One region of the Syntrophomonas curvata genome, then DNA from elsewhere that is predicted to be linked to it. Evidence: riboswitches for the same ligand, from Rfam matches in the RefSeq annotation. Region 1 holds a riboswitch; the other holds the start of a gene.

The links. Region 1 has a riboswitch for thiamine pyrophosphate ahead of thiD (bifunctional hydroxymethylpyrimidine kinase/phosphomethylpyrimidine kinase). Riboswitches for the same ligand answer to the same signal wherever they lie in the genome.
Region 2: another riboswitch for thiamine pyrophosphate. It lies ahead of thiC (phosphomethylpyrimidine synthase ThiC); the one in region 1 lies ahead of thiD (bifunctional hydroxymethylpyrimidine kinase/phosphomethylpyrimidine kinase).

What each region holds. Positions count from the first base shown of each region.
Region 1 is NZ_CM129641.1:485,313-490,199, reverse strand. Features, by position in the region: gene ACU70B_RS02270 (hypothetical protein) at 1-183, shown strand, start outside; gene ACU70B_RS02265 (GntP family permease) at 467-1,783, opposite strand; TPP riboswitch at 2,443-2,541, shown strand; gene thiD (bifunctional hydroxymethylpyrimidine kinase/phosphomethylpyrimidine kinase) at 2,639-3,448, shown strand; gene thiM (hydroxyethylthiazole kinase) at 3,522-4,325, shown strand; gene thiE (thiamine phosphate synthase) at 4,316-4,887, shown strand, end outside.
Region 2 is NZ_CM129641.1:735,749-740,635, forward strand. Features, by position in the region: gene bioB (biotin synthase BioB) at 1-456, opposite strand, end outside; gene ACU70B_RS03115 (APC family permease) at 548-1,879, opposite strand; TPP riboswitch at 2,413-2,514, shown strand; gene thiC (phosphomethylpyrimidine synthase ThiC) at 2,616-3,905, shown strand; gene ACU70B_RS03125 (TOBE domain-containing protein) at 4,033-4,242, shown strand; gene uvsE (UV DNA damage repair endonuclease UvsE) at 4,345-4,887, shown strand, end outside.

The DNA of each region.
Region 1 (4,887 bases):
TTGGACGCCATGGCATATATCGTGGGGAAAGGCGAAATGAGCGTTACTGAACTGGAAAGAGAAACCTATCAGTATATCACCGGCCTTTTTAATATCATGGGTCGGCTGTACCAGAATCCGGAAGTTAGAAAGGCGTTTAACGAATTGATTAGGATCGAAATGAATCATAGTATTCAGCATTGATGTTGTTTTATCCAGATTAACCTCCGGGGGGGTGTGGCTGCAGCACACCTCCCTCCCCCCTCCGCCCTGACTACCGTCAGGAAATGCAGATAAGTAGAAAGCGCCATAATGACCCGGTTTTATGCGCTTCTACTTACCTTAAGCATAGGCTTTCTCTAATTATTTCCCGCGTTATACCTGGTTATTCCAATGTATTCCGCTTCCATAATCATTTACCGGCAAAGCTGCCCACCCTTTTTCATAGGTGCTGCTGCCTCGGGGCACGGCCTTAAGGCCGCCAGGGCTAGTACATTAAAACAGCCATGATAATGGATACTATCAAAGCAATTGTACTTCCCACCAAACCTACCCAGAAGATGTGCTTGTAACACTGTTTATGGGTTAAGCCGGTAATAGCCATCAAAGCGAAAACTACTCCGCTGTGGGGCATGCAGGATAACCCCCCGGAAGCGATAGCGCTTATCCGGTGAATTACCTCGGGGGCGATTCCGGTAGCCAGCCAGGCTCCGCTGAATGCAGGCATTACAATTCCCAGCGCCCCCGATGAGGAACCGGTTACAGCGGCCAGAAAACCAGTTATGGCTGACATCTCTACCAGGGCCCCGCCAGGCAGGCTGCCAATAAGACCTAAAATAACCTTAAAACCCGGTGCTGAAGCAGCGACAATGCCTACTCCAACCGCGGCAGCAGTAAAAATCGCCGGGGACATGGCATTTGCAGCACCTGCATTTAGCGTGCCCAGCTGATGCGGTATGAACTTATTCAACACTATAGCCGCAACAATAATTGCAGCTAAGAGGGCTGGTATGATTACATCGGATATTTTCATGGCACTGCCAATCAATATAATTGCTATGAGAACTACCATCGGAGCCAAGGCAGCCCCCAGGGAAGGGATTTCACCGGTACTGGCACCGGCATTGCCGTCGGCTGCGGTTCTTACATACTCTTCCCCGTTGTCCAGGGCTATTTTCAACTGCCATTTCATATACAGCAATCCCCATACCGTTACCGTGATTGAAGCAACGATACCTATCAGGGGGGCAGCCGTCAGGGTCGTACCCAATACGGTGGGAATGACATTCTGAATAGAGGGGGAGCCCGGGAACATAGTCATGGTAAAGGTAGCGCAGCCCAGAACCATAGGTGCCAACAGGAGATGCCAGGGTATGTTCAGTTCCCGGAACAACGGTCTGGAAAGGGCCACGATGGTGAAAATAACAATAAATATATTTACCCCGCCAAAGGTCAGCAGGGCGCCAATGATAAATACGGCTATCAGAACAGCATAGGGATTAGAACGGCCCGTCAATTTTAGTACGCTGTTGGCGATTGTAACCGTCGCCTTACTGTCCTCCAGATATTTGCCTAAAATCGCTCCCAGAATAAAAATTATAAAGTACTTGGTGATAAAATTGCCCAGACCGACCATATACGAGTTGGAATCAGAAAAAAGCGCCGGAATCAAGTCCATACCATTGGTCAAAATAATAAGAACAGCAGTAATAGGTCCGATGATCAATATACTGACACCCTTGAAAGCCAAATAGATGAGCAGGGCAATACCTATCAGTATGCCTAAAGAAGCCAACCAATCCACTTTTTACACCTCCGCTTATACTGTCTTACGACGTTTCTGTCCTACAGGCCAATGTGTGCTTTTTTTCACAAATATTGTTCTTACCGTTTTATCGAATAAATATATTTCGGGGAAAGGTCTCTGCTTGGACTGCCGGGTCGGGTTCACCCTGCAACGGCAGGATAATAAGCAAGCAAATTATCCCTTCGCTTATTGGTGAACCTAAATTCAATCGCAACGTGAACTTAGAGTCCCGGATTGTAATAGAAATGGTTTACTTGAACAGGTTTGGGACCGGTTTCAGTTGGATTATGCTCTGTTTACCGCATATTTCACCCCCCTGCGTTTTTCCGGACTCTTTACCGCCAGCCTTTTGCAAATGCCATACCAGGAAGGCGCTTTTTATAAATTTTAATTTTTACAGGCCCCTTTTATTTGTTCGCACTTCGGCATGTGCCCATTATTTCCCCATATCCGGTGCTCTTTGCAAAAAACACCGGCGTATAAAGGCCTGTTCCCTTTTATGCCAATTAGAACCAATGTTTCCTTTTTGTCGCCAACTTGTTGCATTAAGGATACAAACCGGTGCGGTAAGATTATTTAGCCTTGTCTTGATTTTATACCTTGACAGGGGGGGCAGGTTGTAAGATAGTTTAATAGACAACAGAATAACATCAACCACAGATTACTGGGGGAGCGAAAGCTGAGAAAGCCGCTACGGCTTGACCCTTTGAACCTGTCTAGGTAATTCTAACGTAGGAAAGTAACTGTATCGGGATAATTTGAAGATGCATTTGCTTGTGCATCTTTTTTTGTTGCTTTTACTCTTTAGGCAGGGGTTAAAATGCTTACTTCCCGACTGAAGGAGGAACTAAAATGAAAAACGTACTTAGCATCGCCGGTTCTGATTCCTGCGGAGGAGCGGGGATACAGGCCGACCTCAAGACATTCAGCGCCCTTGGCACTTATGGCATGACCGTAATAACTGCTGTCACCGCTCAAAATACCACCGGGGTGTTCCAGGTAAGAGAGCTGGATGGGGACATGGTTCAGGCGCAAATCAACTGCCTTTTTGAGGATATTGCCGTTAGCGCGGTTAAAATCGGCATGGTATCCAGTATTGAGGTTATTGCAGCTATAGCTGACTGCCTCCGGAAACATAAGGCCGGCAATATCGTAGTCGACCCGGTCATGGTTTCCAAAAGCGGATGCCACCTGCTGCGGCCGGAATCAAAAAATGCCCTGATACAGAACCTGTTCCCCCTGGCAACGGTAGTCACCCCCAACCTGTTTGAAGCCGAAGTTATAACCGGAGATAAGATTGACGGCATAGCGGCCATGGAAAAAGCAGCGCTAAAAATCCACGAGCTGGGGGCCGGTAATGTCATAGTGAAAGGCGGACATTTAACCGGTGATGCTATCGACGTGGTTTTTGACGGCAAGAAGCTTGATCATCTAAAGGGAAAGCGTATTTTTACCCCCAATACCCACGGAACCGGCTGTACCTTTTCTTCGGCCATCGCCGCCTATCTGGCTAAGGGGTACGGCGCAGCCGAAGCAATAAGGAAAGCCAAAGAGTACATCCATATAGCCATAGCCAACTCCCTGCCGCTGGGTCATGGCGCCGGGCCGACCCACCATTTTTATGAACTATACCGCAAGGCGGGTGTGGTAGCGGTTAGATGATTCGGTGCATGTGGTCAATGCTTGCAAAAGCAGACACGGAGAACGCAAAAAGCTAAGGAAAGGAGACAATGGTATGCTGGAGAAAATGAATGCCTGTTTACGTGCGGTAAAGGAGAAGACTCCTCTGGTGCAGGCCATTACCAATTATGTAACCATAAACGACTGTGCCAATATTCTTCTCTGTTTTGGCGCATCCCCGGCCATGTGCGAGGCCCGAATCGAGGCGGAGGAGTTTGTAGGCCTGGCTTCGTCCCTCTATATAAACCTGGGTACCCTTACTAAAGAACAGGAAGATGCCGCACTGCTGGCAGCCCGGCGGGCAGCTGAGCTTAAAAAGCCGGTTATACTGGATCCGGTAGCCTGCGGAGCTATCAGCCATAAGACCAGCTTCATTGAAGAACTCTTTAATTGCGGACCGGTCACCGTTATCAAGGGGAATATGGGGGAAATCAAGTCTCTGGCCGGATACCAGGGTAAAGTGAGAGGAGTAGATTCAATCGATGACGGCGATGACGCTATAGAAGCCTGCCAGAGCCTGGCGGAAAAATATAGCACCGTTGTTGCCGCTACGGGAGCAACGGATATCATAAGTGATGGGAGAAGAACCTGGCTGGTACAAAACGGTACCCCTCTGCTGACCATGATTACCGGAGCCGGCTGTATGGTGGGGGCTCTGGTAGCGGCTGCGGTTGGAGCCGATGATGATGCTCTGGCCGCCGCCGCCGCTGCCATTATGGCCTTCGGCCTGGCAGGAGAAAGAGCCGCCCAATCCCTTCCGGCAGTACTGCCCGGTACTTTCCGGGCTAAACTGTTTGACTCCGTCTACACCTTAACTGAGGACGATATGCTGAAGGGGGGCAAGCTGCAATGCCTGTAGACTACAGCCTTTACCTGGTCAGTGACCGGAGTATGCTTAAGGGCAGGAATTTGTTCCAGGCCGTGGAAGAAGCTATAAAAGGCGGGGTTACCCTGGTACAGCTGCGGGAAAAGAATATCTCCAGCCTTGATTTTTACAATATTGCTTTGAAGATGAAGGAACTGGTGAATCACTATCATGTACCCCTGATAATAAACGACCGCCTGGACATAGCCCTGGCCGTAGATGCCGACGGACTCCATATCGGACAGGAGGACCTGCCCCTCAAAATTGCCCGTAAGCTGTTGGGGCCGGGGAAAATCCTGGGCTATTCCGTCGCCAATCGAGGACAGGCGCTGTTTGGAGAGCGCAACGGAGCCGATTACCTGGGTGCCGGAACCGTGTTTCCTACCGGCAGTAAAGCGGATACCGGCGAACCCATCGGGACCGGGAATTTGCAAAAAATAAAACAAGCGGTTTCCATCCCGGTTGTTGGCATAGGGGGAATCGGAATATCCAATCTGGAAGAAGTAAAAGCAACCGGAATTGACGGCATATCCCTGATATCAGCCATACTGGGCAG
Region 2 (4,887 bases), 250 kb from region 1:
GCGGAATTGTTCTTCATTTAAAAGACCCAACGATACACACACTGCAATATTGGTTTGCTGACGGATGGTCCGGATACTTGCACAAATCTGATCCAGTTCTATTGCACTTAGTCTTTTCCCCGAGGTCACAATTGAATAACGCAGCACACCGCGCTCCTCATTGTACCGGGCTTGCTCCACGATGGTTTCTGTGTCCAGCAAGGGATATTCTTTCAGTTGGGTTTGATAAAATGATGACTGCGCACAATATTTGCAGTCTTCAGAGCATCTGCTGCTTTTGCCGTTGATGATGGTGCAGATGTCAAAGGCATTGCCGCAGAAATGAGCTCTGATATCGTTGGCAACTGCACCAAGCTCCTCTAGTGGTGCCTTGCTGATGATTAATGCTTCCTGTTTGTTAATCATCTGGCCTTGCAGCACACAATTTTTTATGTTTTCCAATTGGGTCACTGCCATGCTCCTTTCTTTTATCCTATTTATATCATTTAGTCTATACGGCTTTTAAAATGCCGTATAACGTTCAGCTCCTCATAGAGAGCAAGGCCGGTTAAATCTCCAGCTTTTCCATTGTTTGCAGTACTTCCCGGTAGAACTTGCTTTGTACGGCACCGTAGATAATGCCTATGACTAGCCAGGACAAACCGACTATTTTGCAGGTAACATCAAAACCTGTCCAAATATAGGCAAGTATAATAATTCCCATCCAGGGAGCCAGGAGATAAATGCAGATGCTTCTAAATTTACGATATCCCTTCCTGATGAAAAAGAAATAGAATACCGTAAAATTCAGAAGAATAAATGCACTCACTGCCCCAAAATTAACCAGTTTTATGATGATTTCCAGATCCGTAGCCAAAGAACAGATCAGAGACAGCAAGGCCACCATCAAAGTCGCCCAATGCGGAGTTTTAAAACGAGGATGAACCCGACCAATAAATTCCGGCAGCAAACCATCGCGGGATATGCTAAAAAGGATTCTCGCGGTAGCGGCTTGTGATGTCATGGTATTAGCGATACCCGTGGCCATAATGCTGACCGCCAGCATTAACACCTTCAGCCAATGCCCGCCGACTATTGCTCCAGCATCAAAATAGGCAGTTTCCGCATTAATAAGCGTATAGTCCGGGGTAATTAATGTAACGATATAAGTCTGCAGCACAAACAGGCCCCCTACCAGTAATAGAGCGGACAAGGTAGCTCTGCCAACGGTTTTCTCAGGTTCAATAGTTTCTTCGGCCAGGGTACTTATAGCATCAAAGCCTAAAAATCCAAGAGCCGCAATGCTGCAAGCTGAAGCTGTAAATTGCAGATTAATCTGACCCGGTTGATAAAAAGGATGCAGATTAAAACTGCCGCTTCCACCTCCGGCACTGATATACATAATCCCACATATTAGGATCAACAATAGTACAGTCAATTCAAATGCTAACATTAATTTTCCTGACCGAACCGTATATTCAATTCCCAGTATATTTGTGACAGTATTAAGAGTAGCGAAAGCAATAATCCAAAGCCAGCCGGGGATGGACGGTATTAGTGCCACACAAAAGTTGCTGGTCATTAGGTACAACACGCTAGGCAGCAAAAGATAATCAAGAATGATAAGCCAGCCTGCCAAAAAGCCGACATGCGGGTTGAGCCCTTCTTTTACATAGGTATACACCGAACCGGCTTGGGGAATATGTTTACTCATCTGCACATAACTAAGAGCAGTGAAAAACATTGCGATCATGCCAATCAAATAAACCAGCGGAGCCATTCCGTGGCTTTCCTTGGAAACGTAGCCGAAAACACTCATCGGAGCAATTACCACCATAAACAACATGCCATAAATCAGCAGATCCTTGAAAGATAAAACCCTTTTTAATTCTTGCTTCATTTCCTTATCTCCATCGAATTTGAAAATCTATTTAATTGAGACAGGCGCACGTCACAATGATATACAGCGATACCGATAACGGTTACCATCGTTTACGCACCTCATTGTAAAAAGAAGAGCAACATGTGAGTTTAGTTTTTTATTATTCATTAGTATAAGGTATCTTAAGCTAATTGTTAACCATTATTTTCATTAACGGTTAACGATAATTTCGGAAAAAGTATTGGAATGTAAAATTCTTGCAGTAGAGGTGCTAAAAAAACGGAAGACTTCTTTTCCCGCAAACTTCGCAAGTAAATTCGGATTACTATGCTTTGCTGGCCAATAAATTGAAAGAACAAGGATGCTTCGAAATGCTGGGATACCTCGCGGGGGCAAACAGACGTCCGCGCTTTTTAGCCCCCTGACCGGCTTGCGGGACGATTAACGGGAGAAGCCGCACAGACGATTTGCACATACAGTCATTGGTGTTGGCAGCGGATTGTATTTACAAAGTTAATATTAAATACTATAATCATCCTTATAATTAAATATGCGTCAGCTGGGGGTGCCGGAAGGCTGAGATAGGGCGTAGCCCTTGTCCCTTTGAACCTGATGCGGGTAATGCCGCCGTAGGGAAGCTTTGCTAGTAAGTTTTACGAGCCTGTTCTATGCGGAACAGGCTTTTTGAATTTTACTTCCCTGCCGACGAGTTAATCAGATACATTTACTGAATCAGAAAATAGGAGGCTGAATTATGACACAAATGGATTATGCCCGAAGGGGGCAAGCAACTCCACAGATGGAAGCAGTTGCCCGTAAAGAGGGTATTCCTCTAAAGGTTTTAATAGACAAGGTTGCGCGTGGGGCGGTAGCTATTCCAGCCAATATAAACCACAAGTCGCTTGACCCCGAGGGAGTGGGAGAAGGGCTTAGAACCAAGATAAATGTTAATCTGGGCATATCACGTGACTGCCTAAATTATGATAATGAACTGGAAAAGGTCGACCTGGCTTTAAAACTTGGTGCAGAAGCTATCATGGATCTGAGCAGTTACGGCAATACCCGTGAGTTTCGCCGCAAGGTGGCGGAAATATCACCAGCTATGTTGGGGACTGTTCCCATGTATGACGCCATAGGCTTTTTGGAAAAAGACCTGGAAAATATAACAGTTGATGAGTTTTTTAAAGTAGTGGAAGCCCACGCGGAAGATGGTGTCGACTTTATGACCATTCATGCAGGTATGAACCGCAAGACGGCTGAACGCTTCAAGAAAAATCCCAGACTAATGAATATTGTATCCCGCGGCGGTTCTTTATTATTTGCGTGGATGGAACTGACCGGTAATGAAAATCCTTTTTATGAGCATTATGACCGGCTTTTGGATTTACTCCATAAATATGATGTAACTATCAGCCTTGGTGATGCCTGCCGCCCCGGGTGTATCAATGATGCTACTGATGCGGTTCAGATAGAGGAATTAATTACTCTTGGGGAATTAACCCGGGCGGCGTGGGACAAAAACGTACAGGTTATAGTGGAGGGGCCTGGGCACATGGCTTTGGATGAGATTGCCGCCAACATGAAGCTGCAAAAAAAACTGTGCCACGGAGCCCCCTTTTATGTTCTCGGACCTCTGGTTACAGATATCGCACCAGGTTATGATCATATAACCAGTGCTATCGGAGGAGCAATTGCAGCATCTGCCGGGGCGGATTTTCTGTGTTATGTTACTCCCGCCGAGCACTTACGCTTACCAGCCCTGGAGGATGTAAAGGAAGGGATAATAGCTTCCCGTATTGCCGCTCATGCTGCTGACGTTGTCAAGGGTGTACCTGGCGCCCGGGAATGGGACCGGCGCATGTCGGATGCACGGCAAAAACTGGATTGGGAAACACAATTTAAGGAAGCTATTGATCCGGAAAAGGCTCGCGCCTACCGTACATCCTCTGCTCATGATGGTCAGACCTGTACCATGTGCGGTAAAATATGCGCAGTGCAAACTATAAATAAGGCTCTGGCTGGAGAAAGAGTCAGCTTTAAATAAAAGGAATAAATCGATACTACAGATAACAGCTCTATAGGACTGTGTAAAGCATTAAAGAATCATGGCTGTTTAAGATAATCCAAAAAGGAAAAACTAGTAGTATGACCAATAGAAGGAGGTATGGGTTATCCAGTTAAGTGCACGTAACCGATTGAAAGGAAAGGTAGTTAAGCTTGATCATGGGCCGGTAAACACGGAGGTTAATTTGCAGCTTCCAGGCGGAGAAACCATAGTTGCAGTTATTACTACGGAAGCGGCTGACAATCTGGGTTTGGAAAACGGCAAGGAAGCATATGCAGTAATAAAAGCCTCCAGTATAATGGTAGGAGTGGACTAGCCTTTTAAAGGTAATAACCAAGCGGAGTCAATAGATAATTTTATGACTCCGCTTAGTTATTGCAGAGCAGGAAAAAATATGGTAAAAGACTGGTGAAATATTTTGCGGATTTATTTTGGTTATGTGGCTATGTCCGTAATAGTCCCGGAATGTACTCCTTCAAAGACTATTACCTTTCAGAATTTGTCCAAAATCGACGGCGAAAAAGCCAGATTCTCCAGATTAAGTTCCATTGCCAGGGAGAATCTGCGCAATACCCGGCGGCTTTTTTTCCATAACCAAGCCCACGACATTAAGTTATTTCGCATCACTTCAAAACTGATTCCTCTGGCTACCCATCCGATAGCGGAAAACTGGGATTGGTTTGTTGAGGTGAAGGATGAACTTAAATCCCTGGGTGACTATGCCCGGGAGAACGCATTTCGCATTAGCGCCCATCCCGACCATTTTACGTTATTAAATTCCCCCCGGGAGGAAGTTGCCGAGGCATCGATTAGAGATTTGGAGTATCACCTGCGCATAATGGATGGCATGGGATTGGATTCATCGGCCAAGCTGGTAATCCATGTAGGCGGAAGTTATGGCAATAAAGAAGCATCGTTAAAGCGGTTTATACAGAACTACAAACTCCTTTCCAGTGAGTTC